DNA from 2 places in the Pseudomonas sp. ZS1P83 genome. Region 2 is predicted to be linked to the other one. Evidence: riboswitches for the same ligand, from Rfam matches in the RefSeq annotation. Region 2 holds a riboswitch; the other holds the start of a gene.
What was found. Region 2 has a riboswitch for cobalamin ahead of ACYZT0_RS08790 (CbtB domain-containing protein). Riboswitches for the same ligand answer to the same signal wherever they lie in the genome.

Region 1 (7,279 bases), 740 kb from region 2:
GTCGTCGATCTTCGCCGCCGCCCAGCCGAAACGTTCGAAGCGTTCGTTGCGGTAACCCCACATCGCATCAAGGGTGTTGCTCAAACGGTAGAGCACCACACCGGGCGCGCCGGCCACGGCAAACCAGAACAACGCGGCAAACACCGCGTCACTGCCGTTCTCCAATACGGATTCGGTGGCGGCGCGGGCGACTTCGGTTTTATCCAGTTCGCTGGTCTGGCGACTGACCAGATAACCCACGCGTTTGCGCGCCTCGTCCAGATCATCGCTGCGCAGGGCTTTGGCCACCGGCTCGACGTGTTCACCGAGGCTGCGCATGCCGAGGGCGCAGTACAGCGCTAGAATCTCGACCAGCCAACCGACATAAGGCGCCCAGGACAATGCAGTCGCCAGCAAAGTCAGTGGCAACACCGCGATCACCCATGCGGTGACGCCGTGGCTACGCCAGCCGCGACCGCCGGAGTTGAAACGTTGCTCGATGCGGTCGGCAAAACGGCCGAACGCCACCAGCGGATGCCAGCGTTTGGGTTCACCCAGCAGCGCATCCAGCGCAACCGCGGCGACACTCAACAACGCCACACTCATTGACTCACTCCCCAATAATTTTCGTACAGCAGCTCACTGAGCGGACGCGCCTGCGCCCAGCCTTCGAGTACCAGCATCGGCGCTGGATAGAATGCCTTGACCGGCCCCAGGCAAAGCACGGCCAAGGGCTTGGCACCGGCCGGCAAACCCAGCAGGTCCGCCAGGGCTTGCGGCTCGAACAGCGACACCCAGCCCATGCCCAGTCCTTCGGCGCGGGAGGCCAGCCAGAGGTTCTGGATCGCGCAGGACAACGAGGCCATGTCCATTTCCGGCAAAGTGCGACGGCCGAAGATATGGCGCTCGCGATCGTCCATCAGCGCGGCGACCAACACTTCGGCGCAGTCGTTGATGCCTTCGACTTTCAACTTCATGAATTCGTCAGTGCGCTCGCCAAGGGCTTCGGCGGTGCGGATGCGTTCTTCTTCCACCAGTAACTGAATCTTGCCACGCAGGGCTCGATCACTGATGCGGATGAAGCGCCAAGGCTGCATCAGGCCAACACTCGGTGCCTGATGCGCCGCTTCGAGCAGGCGCCGCAGTAACGCGGGCTCGACCGTGCCGCCGCTGAAATGACGCATGTCACGGCGTTCGCCGATGGCTCGGTAGACCGCTTCGCGTTCGGCCTGGCTGAATGCGTGGTCAGTCATGGCCTCTTCGCGGGCAAGCCCGCTCCCACAGGGTTTTGGTCAGGCGCAAATAGCGCGGCAACCGCCGATGGATTGGACGGGAAATAGAAGTGCACATAAGAGGCGGTCATCCGCCCTTCACGATAAACCGCCTCTGCCCCACGCCCGCCGTTAGGGCTCAGGCCACGAGCGATTGGCTCAAGCTCGGTGCTGGTCAGCGAATGGTGATAGGTGTGCCCGCGCAACGAACCTTCCGGCAACTCGACCGCCTGCAACGCCAACGCGGCCAGACGCTTTTGCATCACCGCATCCCCCGCCAGCAAGCCGACCATTTCAGCGCGAGCGCCCTCGACATCGGTCAACGAATCAAGCAAATAAAGCATGCCACCACACTCGGCCAACAACGGTTTACCCGCCGCATGGTGAGCGCGGATTGCGGACAGCATTGTGGTGTTCTGTGACAGCGCCACATGGTGCAGTTCGGGATAACCGCCTGGCAGATAGAGGCTGTCCGCTTCCGGCAATTGCGCATCACGGATCGGCGAGAAAAACGCCAATTCGGCGCCCATGGCGCGCAGCAGGTCGAGGCTCGCGCCATAGGTGAAGGCAAACGCTTCGTCACGGGCCACGGCAATTCGCACTCCGGCCAGCAACAGCTCGGCAGCGATCTCATCAGGGGCTGCGAATTCCACCGCCGGTGGCAGCGCGACCTCGCAACTGCTGGCCAGTGCATCGGCCGCTGCATCGAGGCGCAGGTCGAGATCGTTCAACTCACTGGCCTGAACCAGACCCAAATGACGACTCGGCAATTCGATCCCGGTTTCCCGGGACAAGGCACCGTACCAGCGCAAACCTTCAGTGAGGCTGCCTTCAAGTAATTGCGCGTGACGCAGGGTGCCGACGCGGTTGGCCAGCACACCGGCAAACGGCAAATCCGGCTGATAGCGCGCCAGCCCCAGGGCCAGTGCGCCAAAGGTCTGGGCCATGGCGGTGCCGTCGATCACACCCAGCACCGGCACACCAAAATGCCGCGCCAGATCAGCGCTGGACGGCGTACCGTCAAACAACCCCATGACGCCTTCGATGAGGATCAGATCGGCTTCGCCGGCGGCTTCCCACAACAGACGACGACTTTCCTGCTCGCCGACCATCCACATGTCCAGTTGATACACCGGCGCACCGCTGGCGCGCTCGAGAATCATCGGGTCGAGAAAGTCCGGGCCGCACTTGAACACGCGAACCTTGCGCCCCTGATTGCGATGCAAACGGGCCAGCGCGGCGGTGACGGTGGTCTTGCCCTGACCGGAGGCCGGCGCGGCAATCAGTACCGCCGGGCAGTGACGACTGATTTTCATAATGTAGTATTCACAGCTCGACGCCTTTTTGCGCTTTGATCCCGGCCTGGAACGCGTGTTTGATCACGCCCATTTCGGTGACCGTGTCAGCTAGTTCGATCATCTCCGGCTTAGCGCCGCGACCGGTGACCAGCACATGCTGCATCGGCGGACGCGCCTGCAAATCGCTGAGTACCTGATCGAGATCGAGGTAGCCGTGCTTGAGCGCAATGTTCAACTCATCCAGCACCACCAGGCCAATCGACGGATCACTGAGCAATTCGCGGGACACCGCCCACGCCGCTTCAGCGGCGGCGATGTCACGCTGGCGATCCTGGGTTTCCCAGGTGAAGCCCTCGCCCATCACATGAAAACGCACCTGTTCCGGGAAGCGCCGGAAGAACAGTTCTTCGCCGGTGCTGTTGCGCCCCTTGATGAACTGCACCACGCCACACTGCATGCCGTGGCCCATGGACCGGGCGAGCATGCCGAAAGCCGAGCTGCTTTTTCCTTTGCCGTTTCCGGTCAGCACCAGCAGCAGGCCGCATTCATTCGGGGAGTTGGCGATGCGTTCGTCGATCACGGCTTTTTTGCGCAGCATGCGTGCCAGATGACGTTCGTCACGATCGGGGGTATCAGGCATGGGGAGCTCTCCGTTGAGGCTGGATAACGGCGGGCAGGCACAAGAATAGACGGCAAAAAGCCTGGCATCGCCCACCGTGATGCCGCTGGATGGATCAGGCCGGTCTCCGGGCTCATGAGCGGCGATTCGCCTGACTGCGCGCCTTCCCATGTCGAGATCAACACAGTGGCTCAAGGCGCAGTCTTTACTCATTTACCGTTGCGGGGGCAGCGCCGGGATCGTGGTTCTTCATTAGTTGAATGAACGTACTCACCGGCTTCCCTGTTTCACTCTGTCGACCAAGGTCACAGAGCACCTGAAACAAGCCGCGAAGGTTAGAGGGTTGGGGATGGAGCGTCAATTGAAGACAGGCAGACTGCGAGCGAATAACTGCCGTCGATCAATTATCTGACGCCAATCTTGTGCCACACTCCCAGCAGTGATATCAAAGAGCCACAACCTCACAACACAATAACAAAGGTGAGCCACATGCAAGGCATGATCATCAGCAATCCGAAGCTGGAATTCCTGCGCCCGGTGCTGGAACGCTGGTTTGACTGTATCGACCGCTACAACGCCGTGCGCGGCGATAACGACACGCCTTACTGGTTCGACGAAAAAGCCAACCTGAGCCTGCTGTCCGCCGCTGCGTGGATGGCGGAAATGGTTACACTGCAACAAACACCGACCCGTAAACAGACCGAAGAAGGCGAACGCAATGGCCGCGCCGATCTGTTTATCGCTACCCGCGAAGAACGCGCTTACCTTCAGACGAGCCAGCGCTGGCCACGCGTCAACAGCCTGAACCTGACTCAAGCATTGCAGGACATCACCAGCGACGCCAAGCGCATCAGCTACGCCAGCGACCTGAAACTCGGCTGCCTGTTCGTTGCGCCACAAAAGGCTCAACAAAGCACTACTCCGGAAGAACTCCAGGACATGGTCCACGACCTGCAAAAGGAACACACCTGCGCGGTGGCCTGGTATTTCCCCTACGCCTATCGCAAGTTGCGCAACGAAGCCGGCAACTATCACCCCGGCATTGCCGTGCTGCTCAAGGAAGCCCGCGGCTGACCGGTTGAACCATCGCGCACCTGCGCTTCTCTATTGATTAGAACAATGCATTCATAGGGAAGATCAGCATGCGCAAGCCTCAGTTCGCTCTCGTCATCGTGTTCGCCGGAGGGCTTGCCGCCTGTGGTGAAACCTCCAGGCTGCAAGTCTCCGACGGCACCGGCCCGTCGCCCAAGCTGCCAGAACCAAACAAAACCCTGATCCCGACGGTGAACATCGCCCCGGCGATCGGCTGGCCGAACGGCGCGAAACCCATCGCTGCGACAGGGACTCAGGTGGCGGCCTTTGCTGAAGGTCTCGATCACCCGCGCTGGCTCTACGTGTTGCCCAACGGCGACGTGCTGGTCGCCGAAACCAATGCCCCGCCCAAACCCGATGACGGCAAAGGCATCCGTGGCTGGGTCATGGGCAAAGTCATGGGCCGTGCCGGCGCCACAGTCCCGAGCCCGAACCGCATCACGCTGCTGCGGGACAAGGACCACGACGGCATCGCCGAAACCCGAACGGTGTTTCTGGAAAACCTAAACTCACCCTTCGGCATGACCCTGGTCGGCAATGACCTGTACGTCGCCGACACGGACCGCTTGCTGCGCTTCCACTATGAAAACGGCGAGACGGCGGTCAAGTCACAGCCAATGAAGGTGATAGACCTGCCGGGCGGTACGCTGAATCACCACTGGACCAAAAACGTCATCGCCAGCAAGGACGGCAGCAAGTTGTACGTCACGGTGGGCTCCAACAGCAACGTGGCTGAAAACGGCATGGACAAGGAAGAAGGTCGCGCGGCGATCTGGGAAGTGGATCGTGCCACCGGCAACCATCGAATCTTCGCCTCGGGGATTCGTAATCCGAACGGTCTGGCCTGGGAGCCTCAGAGCGGCGCACTGTGGACGGCGGTCAACGAGCGCGACGAAATCGGCAGCGACCTGGTGCCGGACTACATCACTTCGGTCAAGGACGGCGCGTTTTATGGCTGGCCTTACAGCTATTACGGCCAGCACGTCGACATTCGCGTCGAGCCGCGAAACCCCGACCTCGTGGCCAAGGCCATTGCTCCGGACTACGCGGTCGGCCCGCATACCGCATCGCTGGGCCTGACGTTCGCTGAAGGCAACACGCTGCCAGCGCAGTTCAAGGAAGGCGCATTCATCGGCCAGCATGGCTCATGGAACCGTAAGCCGCACAGTGGCTACAAAGTGATTTTCGTACCGTTCAACGCGGGGAAACCGATCGGGCAGCCGATTGATGTGCTCACAGGGTTCCTCAATGACGAGGAAAAAGCCATGGGCCGTCCCGTAGGCGTGGTGATTGATCAGCAGGGTGATTTGTTGGTAGCGGATGACGTGGGGAACAAGGTGTGGCGCGTATCGGCGGCCAAGTAAACGCTTAGCGCTTACGGCACAGGGTCAATCCATCGCCCAACGGCAACAATGACAGATCCACACGCGAGTCATCCTTCAAGGCGCGATTGAGCGCCTGGATGGCTCGGGTGTCTTCGCTCTCGGGATTTTCCTCAAGCACCCGTCCGCTCCACAGCGTGTTATCAAACACCGCCAGACCACCGACGCGCAGCAGTCGCAGGGCGTGCTCCAGATAACGTGGGTAGTTGGCTTTGTCGGCATCAATGAAGATCAGGTCGAACGGCTCTTGCTGATCCAGCAGGGCCAAGGTTTCCAGCGCGGGCGCCAAGCGTAGGTCAATCCGCTCGGCAAGCCCCGCCTCCTGCCAGTAACGACGTGCGATGGCATTGTAGTCGCCGGGAATGTCGCAGCAGATCATCGAGCCGTCATCCGGCAATGCAGCCACCATGCACAAGGCGCTGTAACCGGTGAAGGTGCCGACTTCCAGTAGACGCTTGGCGCCGGTGAGTTTCACCAGTAACGCGAGGAACTGGCCCTGCTCCGGCGCCACTTGCCAGCGAGCCATGGGCAGCGCCTGGGTTTCATCACGCAGACGCTTGAGCAGCGGCGTTTCGCGCAGGGAAACGTCGAGCAGGTATTGATACAGGGAATCGTCGAGATTGAGTGTGCGAGCGGTCATGACAACCTCTGCAATTTAGGGGTTGCGTGCCAAGTGCTCCGGTTGCAAGACGCGCTTGGCACTCAGATAGGCTTTCTGCCAGTAAGCTTTGGACAAGCTGTCAAGCTTCACCGTGCCGCCGGTGGCGGGCGCATGGACGAAGCGACCTTCGCCGACGTAGATCCCGGCGTGGCTGACCTGGGAGCCGCCATTGGTGGCGAAGAAGATCAGGTCGCCGGTTTGCAGTCCTTCCTTGCCCACGTTGGCCGCCTGCATGCTAATCATCTCGCGCGTGGTACGCGGCAGGGAAATGCCGGCGACGTCACGGTAGACATAACCGATCAGTCCGCTGCAATCGAAACCCGAATCCGGCGTGTTGCCACCCCAACGATACGGCGTGCCCACCAGGCCGAGCGCGCGGAACAATACGTCTTCTGCCTCAGGGGAGAATGCTTGGGAGGAACCGAAAACAATGGGCGCGCGAACCACCGGCGCAGGAGGCGGTGTACGGCTGGCGCAGGCGCTGAGCAGCGCTGCGAAGCACATGATTGCGAGGCGGGCCGACGTCGACATAAGGAGAACATCCTGATCTGGCTGCGGCTTTTTCTGCCGGGAGGACAGAAAAGAAAACCGCCTGCGCAGGACGCAGGCGGTTTGCCATCAATAATAGATCAGGATTCTAGCGGCTACGCGGCAAACTTCAAGTAAGACTTTAAGTTCACCTTACAAAATGTCCGCTTACTTGCGTGCCGTGACGATAGTCGGGGCTGCAGTTGGCGCCATCGCCAGTGCGCGCTTGGCTTCGATGAAGGTCTTGCTCCAATAGCTGTCGCCCAGACTATCGATCCGGACACCACCGCTGCGGCGGCTGCTGGAATGGATGAACTGGTTGTCACCCAGGTAGATCCCGGCGTGACTGACGCGGCCGCGACGGCCATTGGTGGCGAAAAACAGCAAGTCGCCAGGCTTCAGTTTGCTGCGCGAAACCAACGGAGCGTCCACGTTGATCATTTCGCGAG
Region 2 (7,279 bases):
GACGCGCAAGGTCACGTCCACGCGCGGCCGGTCCAGCAGGCTCAGTGGCAGAATTTCGAAGTCGTCGACCCGCTGACTGCCCGTCGCCCAGACCGGGCGCACGCCCATCAGCGCCATGGCCTGGGCGATGTCATCGCCGCCGGTGCGCATGGTCGCGGTGCCCCACACCGACAGGCCGAGTTGGCGCAGGTGATCGCCGTGGTCTTGCAGGTGTCGCTCAAGAATCAGGTTGGCCGACTGGAAACCGATGCGCCACGCGGTGGTGGTCGGCAGGTTACGCACGTCCACCGAGTAGAAGTTGCGCCCGGTCGGCAGCACGTCGAGTCGACCGCGACTCGGCGCACCACTGGGGCCGGCCGGCACGAAACGGCCGCTGAGCGCGTCGAGCAGACCGCGCATTTCCGCCGGACCGCAGGCGTCCAGCCGTGGAGCGACGACCTCACGCAGGCTATCGATGATGGCTTTCACCTCTGACCAGCCTGGCGCGTTCAGCAGCTCACTCTCAGTGTTCAAGGCCTGCTCGATCAGCTGTGTGGCGAACAATTCCAGACGTTCGCGGGTATCACCGGCTGTGCGCCAGACTTCATCGGTGAGGGTTTGCAGTTCAATCGGACGCGGCCCGGTCCAAGGTTCGGCGAGCGCACAATCCAGCGGATCGAAGCCCAACGCGAACGCCTTGGCCAGCGCCCGCAGCAGACTCGAATGTGCGCCACGCCCATCGCCACGCGGGATACGCAGCAACGCCAGCAAGGTGTCAATACGCAAACGGCCGGTCGGCGACTCGCCGAACACATGCAAACCATCGCGGATCTGCGACTCTTTCAAGTCGCACAAATACGTGTCCAGACGCGGCAACCAGATCGCCGCATCGGCATCACTGTCGAGCTTCTCATCCAGTTGCAGTTCACGGTCGATGTGCGTTTCGCGCACCAGTTGCAGGATGTCGCGCTGCAATTCCCGGGCACGGCGCGGATCGAGCAATTGCGCTTCGTAATACTCGTCGGCGAGTAATTCGAGGTTGCGCAACGGACCGTAGGTTTCGGCACGCGTCAGCGGCGGCATCAGGTGATCGATGATCACGGCCTGGGTGCGGCGCTTGGCCTGGGCGCCCTCGCCCGGGTCGTTGACGATGAACGGATAGATGTTCGGCAGCGGCCCGAGCAACGCATCCGGCCAGCAATTCTCCGACAGCCCGACCCCCTTGCCCGGCAGCCATTCCAGATTGCCGTGCTTGCCGACGTGGATCACGCCGTGGGCGCCGTAGGTATTACGCAACCAGAAGTAGAACGCCAGATAACCGTGAGGCGGCACCAGGTCCGGGTCGTGATACACCGCGCTCGGATCAACCTGATAACCGCGCGTCGGTTGGATACCGACGAAGGTCAGGCCAAAGCGCAACCCGGCGATCATCATTCGCCCGCCACGGAACATCGGATCGCTTTGCGGCGTGCCCCAACGTTCCAGCACGGCCTGGCGGTTGGATTCCGGCAAGGCGTTGAACATCAGCAGATAGTCGTCCATCGACAGGCTTTGCTGACAGGGACGCTGGTCAAGGGTGTCGAGGTCGTTGCTGACGCCACCGAGCAATTGCTGGATCAACGCGGTGCCCGTGTCCGGCAACTGCGCCGGTAGCGGATATCCTTCGGTGTGCAGCGCACGGAGGATATTCAGCGCGGCGGCCGGGGTGTCGAGGCCCACGCCGTTACCGATACGCCCATCACGGGTCGGGTAGTTGGCGAGGATCAGGGCGATGCGCTTCTCGCCATTGGGCACGCGCGCCAGATCAATCCAGCGCCGCGCCAGTTCGGCGACAAAATCCATGCGTTCAGGTTGCGGTCGGTAGCAGACCACGTCGGATTGACTGCGCTCGCTGCGCCAGGCCAGGTCCTTGAAGCTGATCGGCCGGCTGATGATTCGGCCATCCAGTTCCGGTAGCGCGATGTGCATCGCCAGGTCACGTGGACCGAGCCCCTGTTCACTGGCGCGCCAACCGGGCTCGTTGTCCTGGGCGCAAATCGCCTGAATCACTGGGATGTTGCGACGAAACGGTCGCAGGTGCGGCGCTTCGGGGCTGGATTGAGCGAAACCGGTGGTGTTGAGAATCACCCCCGCTTCGACTTCATCCAACCAGTCCTCGACCGCCGTTAGGCAGCCGGGCTCTTTCAAACTGGCCAGCGCAATCGGCAACGGGTTCAACCCCGCGGCCTGCAAACGCTGGCAGAAAACATCGATGAAACCGGTGTTCGCCGCCTGCAAATGCGAGCGGTAGAACAGCACCGCAGCTACCGGTTGATCGGCCTGCCAGTCGGCTTGCCAATCGTGAAGGTCTGCGGGGCTTTTTTGCGGATGGTAGATCGCCGTGCGCGGCAGGGTTTGCGGCTCGGCCCAGGCGTAATCGCGTCCCAGCCAACGATTGGCGAGGCAGCGGAAAAAATCCAGGGCATTGCTCATGCCGCCCTGACGCAAAAAATGCCAAAGCCGATCGCGGTCGCCGGCAGCCACGGTGCTCAGGTCGCTGAGTTCCGGGTCCGGGCGGTCATCGCCGGGCACCAGAATCAGCTGCACGCCGCGCTGAGACAACTCTACCAAGCGCTCCACGCCATAACGCCAATAGGCGATGCCGCCGTGCAGCGAGATCAGAATCACCTTGGCGTGGCGCAGCACTTCGTCGACATACAGGTCGACCGACGCGTGATTCTGCACCTGCATCGGATTGGCCAGGCGCACGCTCGGGTAATCGTCGGGTAACTGCTGTGCCGCTTCAGCGAGCAGCGCCAGGCTGGAATCGCCGCTGCACAGGATCACCAGTTCGGCGGGGGTCTGTCCAAGGTCGGCAATGTTGTCATCCGACACGAAACCGCCGGGCTGGGTCCTGAGCAGGTGCATGGCTTAAACGCTGAGCGCAGCGCGCAATTGCGCTTCGAGTTGCGCGGCGTCGAGTTCCTGGCCGATCAGCACCAAGCGCGTGGTACGCGCTTCTTCGGCGCCCCACTGACGGTCGAAATGCTTGTCGAAACGCGTGCCCACGCCCTGGATCAGCAAGCGCATCGGCTTGTTCGGGATCGCAGCGAAGCCTTTTACGCGCAGGATGCCGTGCTTGACGACGAGTTGGGTCAGCGCGTCCATCAGCAGGCTTTCGTCGGCTTGCGGCAGTTCGATGGAGATCGAATCGAACGCATCGTGATCGTGATCGTCTTCACCTTCGTGGTGGTGATCGTGGTGGCTGTGGCGGCTGTCGATGTGCTCTTCGGAACCGGCGCCGAGGCCGATCAGCACGTCCAATGGCACGCGGCCGCTGCTGGCTTCGATGACTTTTACGGCGGGCGGCAATTCTTCGGCGACTTCCAGGCGCACACGGGCCAGGTCTTCGGGGCTGATCAGGTCGGCCTTGTTGAGAATCACCAGGTCGGCGCTGGCCAGTTGGTCGGCGAACAGCTCGTGCAGTGGCGATTCGTGGTCCAGGTTCGGGTCGAGTTTGCGCTGGGCATCGACCTGGTCCGGGAAAGCCGCGAAGGTGCCGGCGGCGACCGCTGGGCTATCGACCACGGTGATCACCGCGTCAACGGTGCAGGCGCTGCGGATTTCTGGCCACTGGAAGGCTTGCACCAGCGGTTTTGGCAGGGCCAGACCCGAGGTTTCGATGAGGATGTGGTCGAGGTCGCCGCGGCGGGCGACCAATTCGCGCATCACCGGGAAGAATTCTTCTTGAACGGTGCAGCACAGGCAGCCGTTGGCCAATTCATAAACGCGGCCGCTGGCTTCTTCCTCAGTGCAGCCGATGGAGCACTGCTTGAGGATTTCGCCGTCGATGCCCAGCTCGCCGAACTCGTTGACGATCACCGCGATGCGGCGGCCCTGCGCGTTGTCGAGCATGTGCCGCAGCAAGGTGGTTTTGCCCGAGCCGAGGAAGCCGGTAACGATGGTGACGGGGAGTTTGGCCAGTGTTTTCATCGGATGCCCTTTGGCAAGGTGGCGGGCATACGGGACGACGACCGGCAACGCGGACGCGCGTGCCTGAAGAGTTCGCCACCGGATCACCCCGCCCGGTTGAAAGTGAGAATCTGTGTCGAGGCAGGTCTCCTGGCTGACGGCTTGCCAGTCGTTCGACTGGCGTTGGCTGCGCCTTCCCGCGGGCCCGATGGACAGGGCTTGCAGTGGCGTGGCAGCCAACAGAACCGTTCACAGTTGCGGGGGCAGCCGCGGCATCGACCGCGTTCCCTTCTTAGCTTCGGCAGACGCCGAAGAACCTCGAAAGCGCAAGGCTACGCATCGTGTGGGGGCGGGTCAATGTCTTGTGGCGCCCTCACCGGCCCCTTCGCGGGCAAGCCTCGCTCCTACAGATCGGTGGTGTTTCTGTAGGAGCGAGGCTTGCCCGCGAAGAATTCACCTCGGTCTCGAGTTGAGAACCCTTGCCAATTGACGCCCAACCCCCGGCCATGCTCTCCTACACACCTTGTTACGGGTGCCCTTCACAGGGTGAAACGGGAAACCGGTGAATCATGTGCTTTACTCTAAAGTCATGTCAGTCCGGTGCTGCCCCCGCAACGGTAAGCGAGCGAAGCGTCAGATCCACTGTGCCAGCAGTTTGGCATGGGAAGGTGATGTTTGCAGGTCAAGGCGAAAGCCAGCGCCCCTCGTGAGCCCGGAGACCGGCCCGCAACACAAAGTGACCATTACGATCACTGAATAACAAACCCGCGGTGGGCGGGCGCTGTTTGAACCTCTGCGTGCCCGACTCGCAGGGGTCTTCCATGCGCTCTATTCACCCGCTGACTGACCAGAGGGAAGCGCCATGTCGATCATCAGCAGTACCGGCAGCAACACCGATAAGAGCACCGCCAGCACCACCACGACCCTGACTCAACGCCTGACCGCCGCTGTGTGTGCGTCTATCCTTGGCGCCAGCCTGGTGTATTTCGCCGGTTTCTCGCACATCGAAGCGGTGCACAACGCCGCGCACGATACCCGCCACAGCTCTGCGTTCCCGTGCCATTGAGACCTGCTGACATGATCAAGCGTATTGCGCAAACCGCAGGGTTCACCGGGCTGCTGGCCGCCCTATTGCTGACCCTGCTGCAAAGCTTCTGGGTGGCTCCGCTGATTTTGCAGGCTGAGACTTACGAAAAATCCGAGCCTGCCGCTGTTGCAGTTCACGAACACGGCGCGGGTGCTGTCGCCGCTCACACTCACGACGCCGAAGCCTGGGAACCGGAAGACGGCTGGCAGCGCGTGCTGTCGACCACGGGCGGCAACCTGGTGGTAGCGGTCGGTTTCGCCCTGATGCTTGCCGGTCTTTACACCTTGCGCGCACCGACTCGCACTTCCCAAGGCCTGCTCTGGGGCCTGGCCGGTTATGCGACGTTCGTGCTGGCGCCGACCCTCGGTCTGCCGCCTGAGCTGCCGGGCACTGCCGCGGCTGATTTGGCGCAACGGCAGGTCTGGTGGATCGGCACTGCCGCCTCCACCGCAGTCGGCATCGCATTGATCGTGTTTAGCCGCCACTGGTTGATGAAAGTGCTCGGCGTGGCCATTCTGGCCGCTCCTCACGTGATCGGCGCACCACAACCGGAAGTCCACTCGATGCTGGCTCCAGAAGCCCTGGAAGCTCAGTTCAAAATCGCTTCGCAGCTGACCAACGTTGCGTTCTGGCTGGCCCTGGGCTTGATCAGTGCCTGGTTGTACCGTCGCAAAAGCGATGGTCAATACCACGCATGACTGACACCAGCGCAGCGCCGACCCTGGTAGTTGGCCTGGGCTGCCAGCGCGGCTGCCCCGTCAGCACGCTGCGGGCGCTGCTCGATCAGGCGTTACAAGCTCATAAGATCGAACTTCGCCAGATCATGGCGCTGGCCAGCATCGAACTGAAGCGCGAAGAACCTGGCTTGATCGAGTTGGCCGAACAGCTTGAATTACCATTGATGTACTTCAGCAGCGAACAACTGGCCGGCTATCAACCGCAACTGAGCCACCGCTCGGACATTGCGTTCGAACGCACCGGCTGCTACGGCGTCGCGGAAAGTGCCGCCCTGGCCCTGGCCGAACAACTGGCCCAGGCACCGGCAAAATTGCTGATTTCACGACAAAAATATGCCCAGGCCACCTTGGCATTGGCCTGCGTCGCCTAAAATCCTCGATAATCCCCGCCTTCGATCATGAGCAATCTTCATCTGAAGCTTTGTCCAGCCCCTTTTTCTCACAGGAACCGACGATGACCGTCTACTTCATTGGCGCAGGTCCCGGCGACCCGGAATTGATCACCGTCAAAGGCCAACGGCTGATTCGCAGCTGCCCGGTGATCATCTACGCCGGCTCCCTGGTGCCCGCCGCCGTGCTGGAGGGCCATCGCGCCGAACACGTGGTCAACAGCGCCGAACTGCACCTGGAACAGATCATCGAGCTGATCAAGACTGCCCATGCCAAGGGCCAGGACGTGGCTCGTGTACATTCCGGTGATCCGAGTCTTTACGGTGCCATTGGCGAGCAGATTCGCTACCTGCGCGAACTCGACATCCCTTTTGAAATTATTCCCGGCGTCACGGCCACGGCGGCCTGCGCGGCACTGTTGGGCGCCGAACTGACGTTACCCGATGTGTCGCAAAGCGTGATCCTGACCCGCTACGCCGACAAGACCGCCATGCCCGCCGGCGAAGCGCTGGGCAGCCTGGCACAGCATGGGGCGACCATGGCGATTCATCTGGGGGTCAATCATCTGCAGAAAATCCTGGTTGAATTGCTGCCGCATTACGGAGCGGATTGCCCGATCGCGGTGATTCACCGAGCGACCTGGCCGGATCAGGATTGGGTGGTGGGGACGCTTGAGGACATTGCTGCGAAGGTTGAAGCCAAGGGATTTCGGCGCACAGCATTGATTCTGGTGGGCCGAGTGTTGGGCAGTGATCACTTCAGTGAGTCATCGCTGTACCGCGCTGGGCATGCGCATCTCTACAGACCCTGAGCCAAGCACAACCCTGTGGCGAGAAGATTTATCGCCCATAAAAAAACGGCGCTCACGGGGCTAATGCCAGTCAGTTAAGCTGACTGGCATTTTTCTTTCTGATCGGATACTTCGGTGATTTAAGCCGGATGGCCCGAGGATAAATACGCTCCTCTCGCCGATGCGGCAGGACATAGTGCGGGGCTGAGGCATGCAACTCAGCCAGGTACTTGGGGATGTTCCCGGAACGGTCGGCGGAGACGCTGTTGATAAACCCGAGAATCGCCCAGGTGCAGGCGGTAAAACTCATTTCGCATGGGTAAATACCTGGACAGTGACGACTCA

Region 1: it holds a riboswitch for cobalamin, as region 2 does, so the genes downstream of both, cobO (cob(I)yrinic acid a,c-diamide adenosyltransferase) here and ACYZT0_RS08790 (CbtB domain-containing protein) in region 2, are expected to answer to the same signal.

Annotation. Positions count from the first base shown of each region.
Region 1 covers NZ_CM142706.1:1,078,582-1,085,860, reverse strand. The annotation lists gene cbiB (adenosylcobinamide-phosphate synthase CbiB) at 1-585, opposite strand, end outside; gene bluB (5,6-dimethylbenzimidazole synthase) at 582-1,232, opposite strand; gene ACYZT0_RS05240 (cobyrinate a,c-diamide synthase) at 1,229-2,566, opposite strand; gene cobO (cob(I)yrinic acid a,c-diamide adenosyltransferase) at 2,577-3,188, opposite strand; cobalamin riboswitch at 3,269-3,502, opposite strand; gene ACYZT0_RS05230 (hypothetical protein) at 3,657-4,241, shown strand; gene ACYZT0_RS05225 (PQQ-dependent sugar dehydrogenase) at 4,310-5,623, shown strand; gene ACYZT0_RS05220 (O-methyltransferase) at 5,628-6,281, opposite strand; gene ACYZT0_RS05215 (C40 family peptidase) at 6,297-6,833, opposite strand; gene ACYZT0_RS05210 (C40 family peptidase) at 6,999-7,279, opposite strand, start outside.
Region 2 covers NZ_CM142706.1:1,815,036-1,822,314, reverse strand. The annotation lists gene cobN (cobaltochelatase subunit CobN) at 1-2,886, opposite strand, end outside; gene cobW (cobalamin biosynthesis protein CobW) at 2,890-3,951, opposite strand; cobalamin riboswitch at 4,054-4,266, opposite strand; cobalamin riboswitch at 4,444-4,672, shown strand; gene ACYZT0_RS08790 (CbtB domain-containing protein) at 4,793-4,996, shown strand; gene ACYZT0_RS08785 (CbtA family protein) at 5,008-5,715, shown strand; gene ACYZT0_RS08780 (cobalamin biosynthesis protein) at 5,712-6,125, shown strand; gene cobM (precorrin-4 C(11)-methyltransferase) at 6,209-6,955, shown strand; partial or broken gene ACYZT0_RS08770 (IS4 family transposase) at 7,026-7,279, opposite strand, start outside.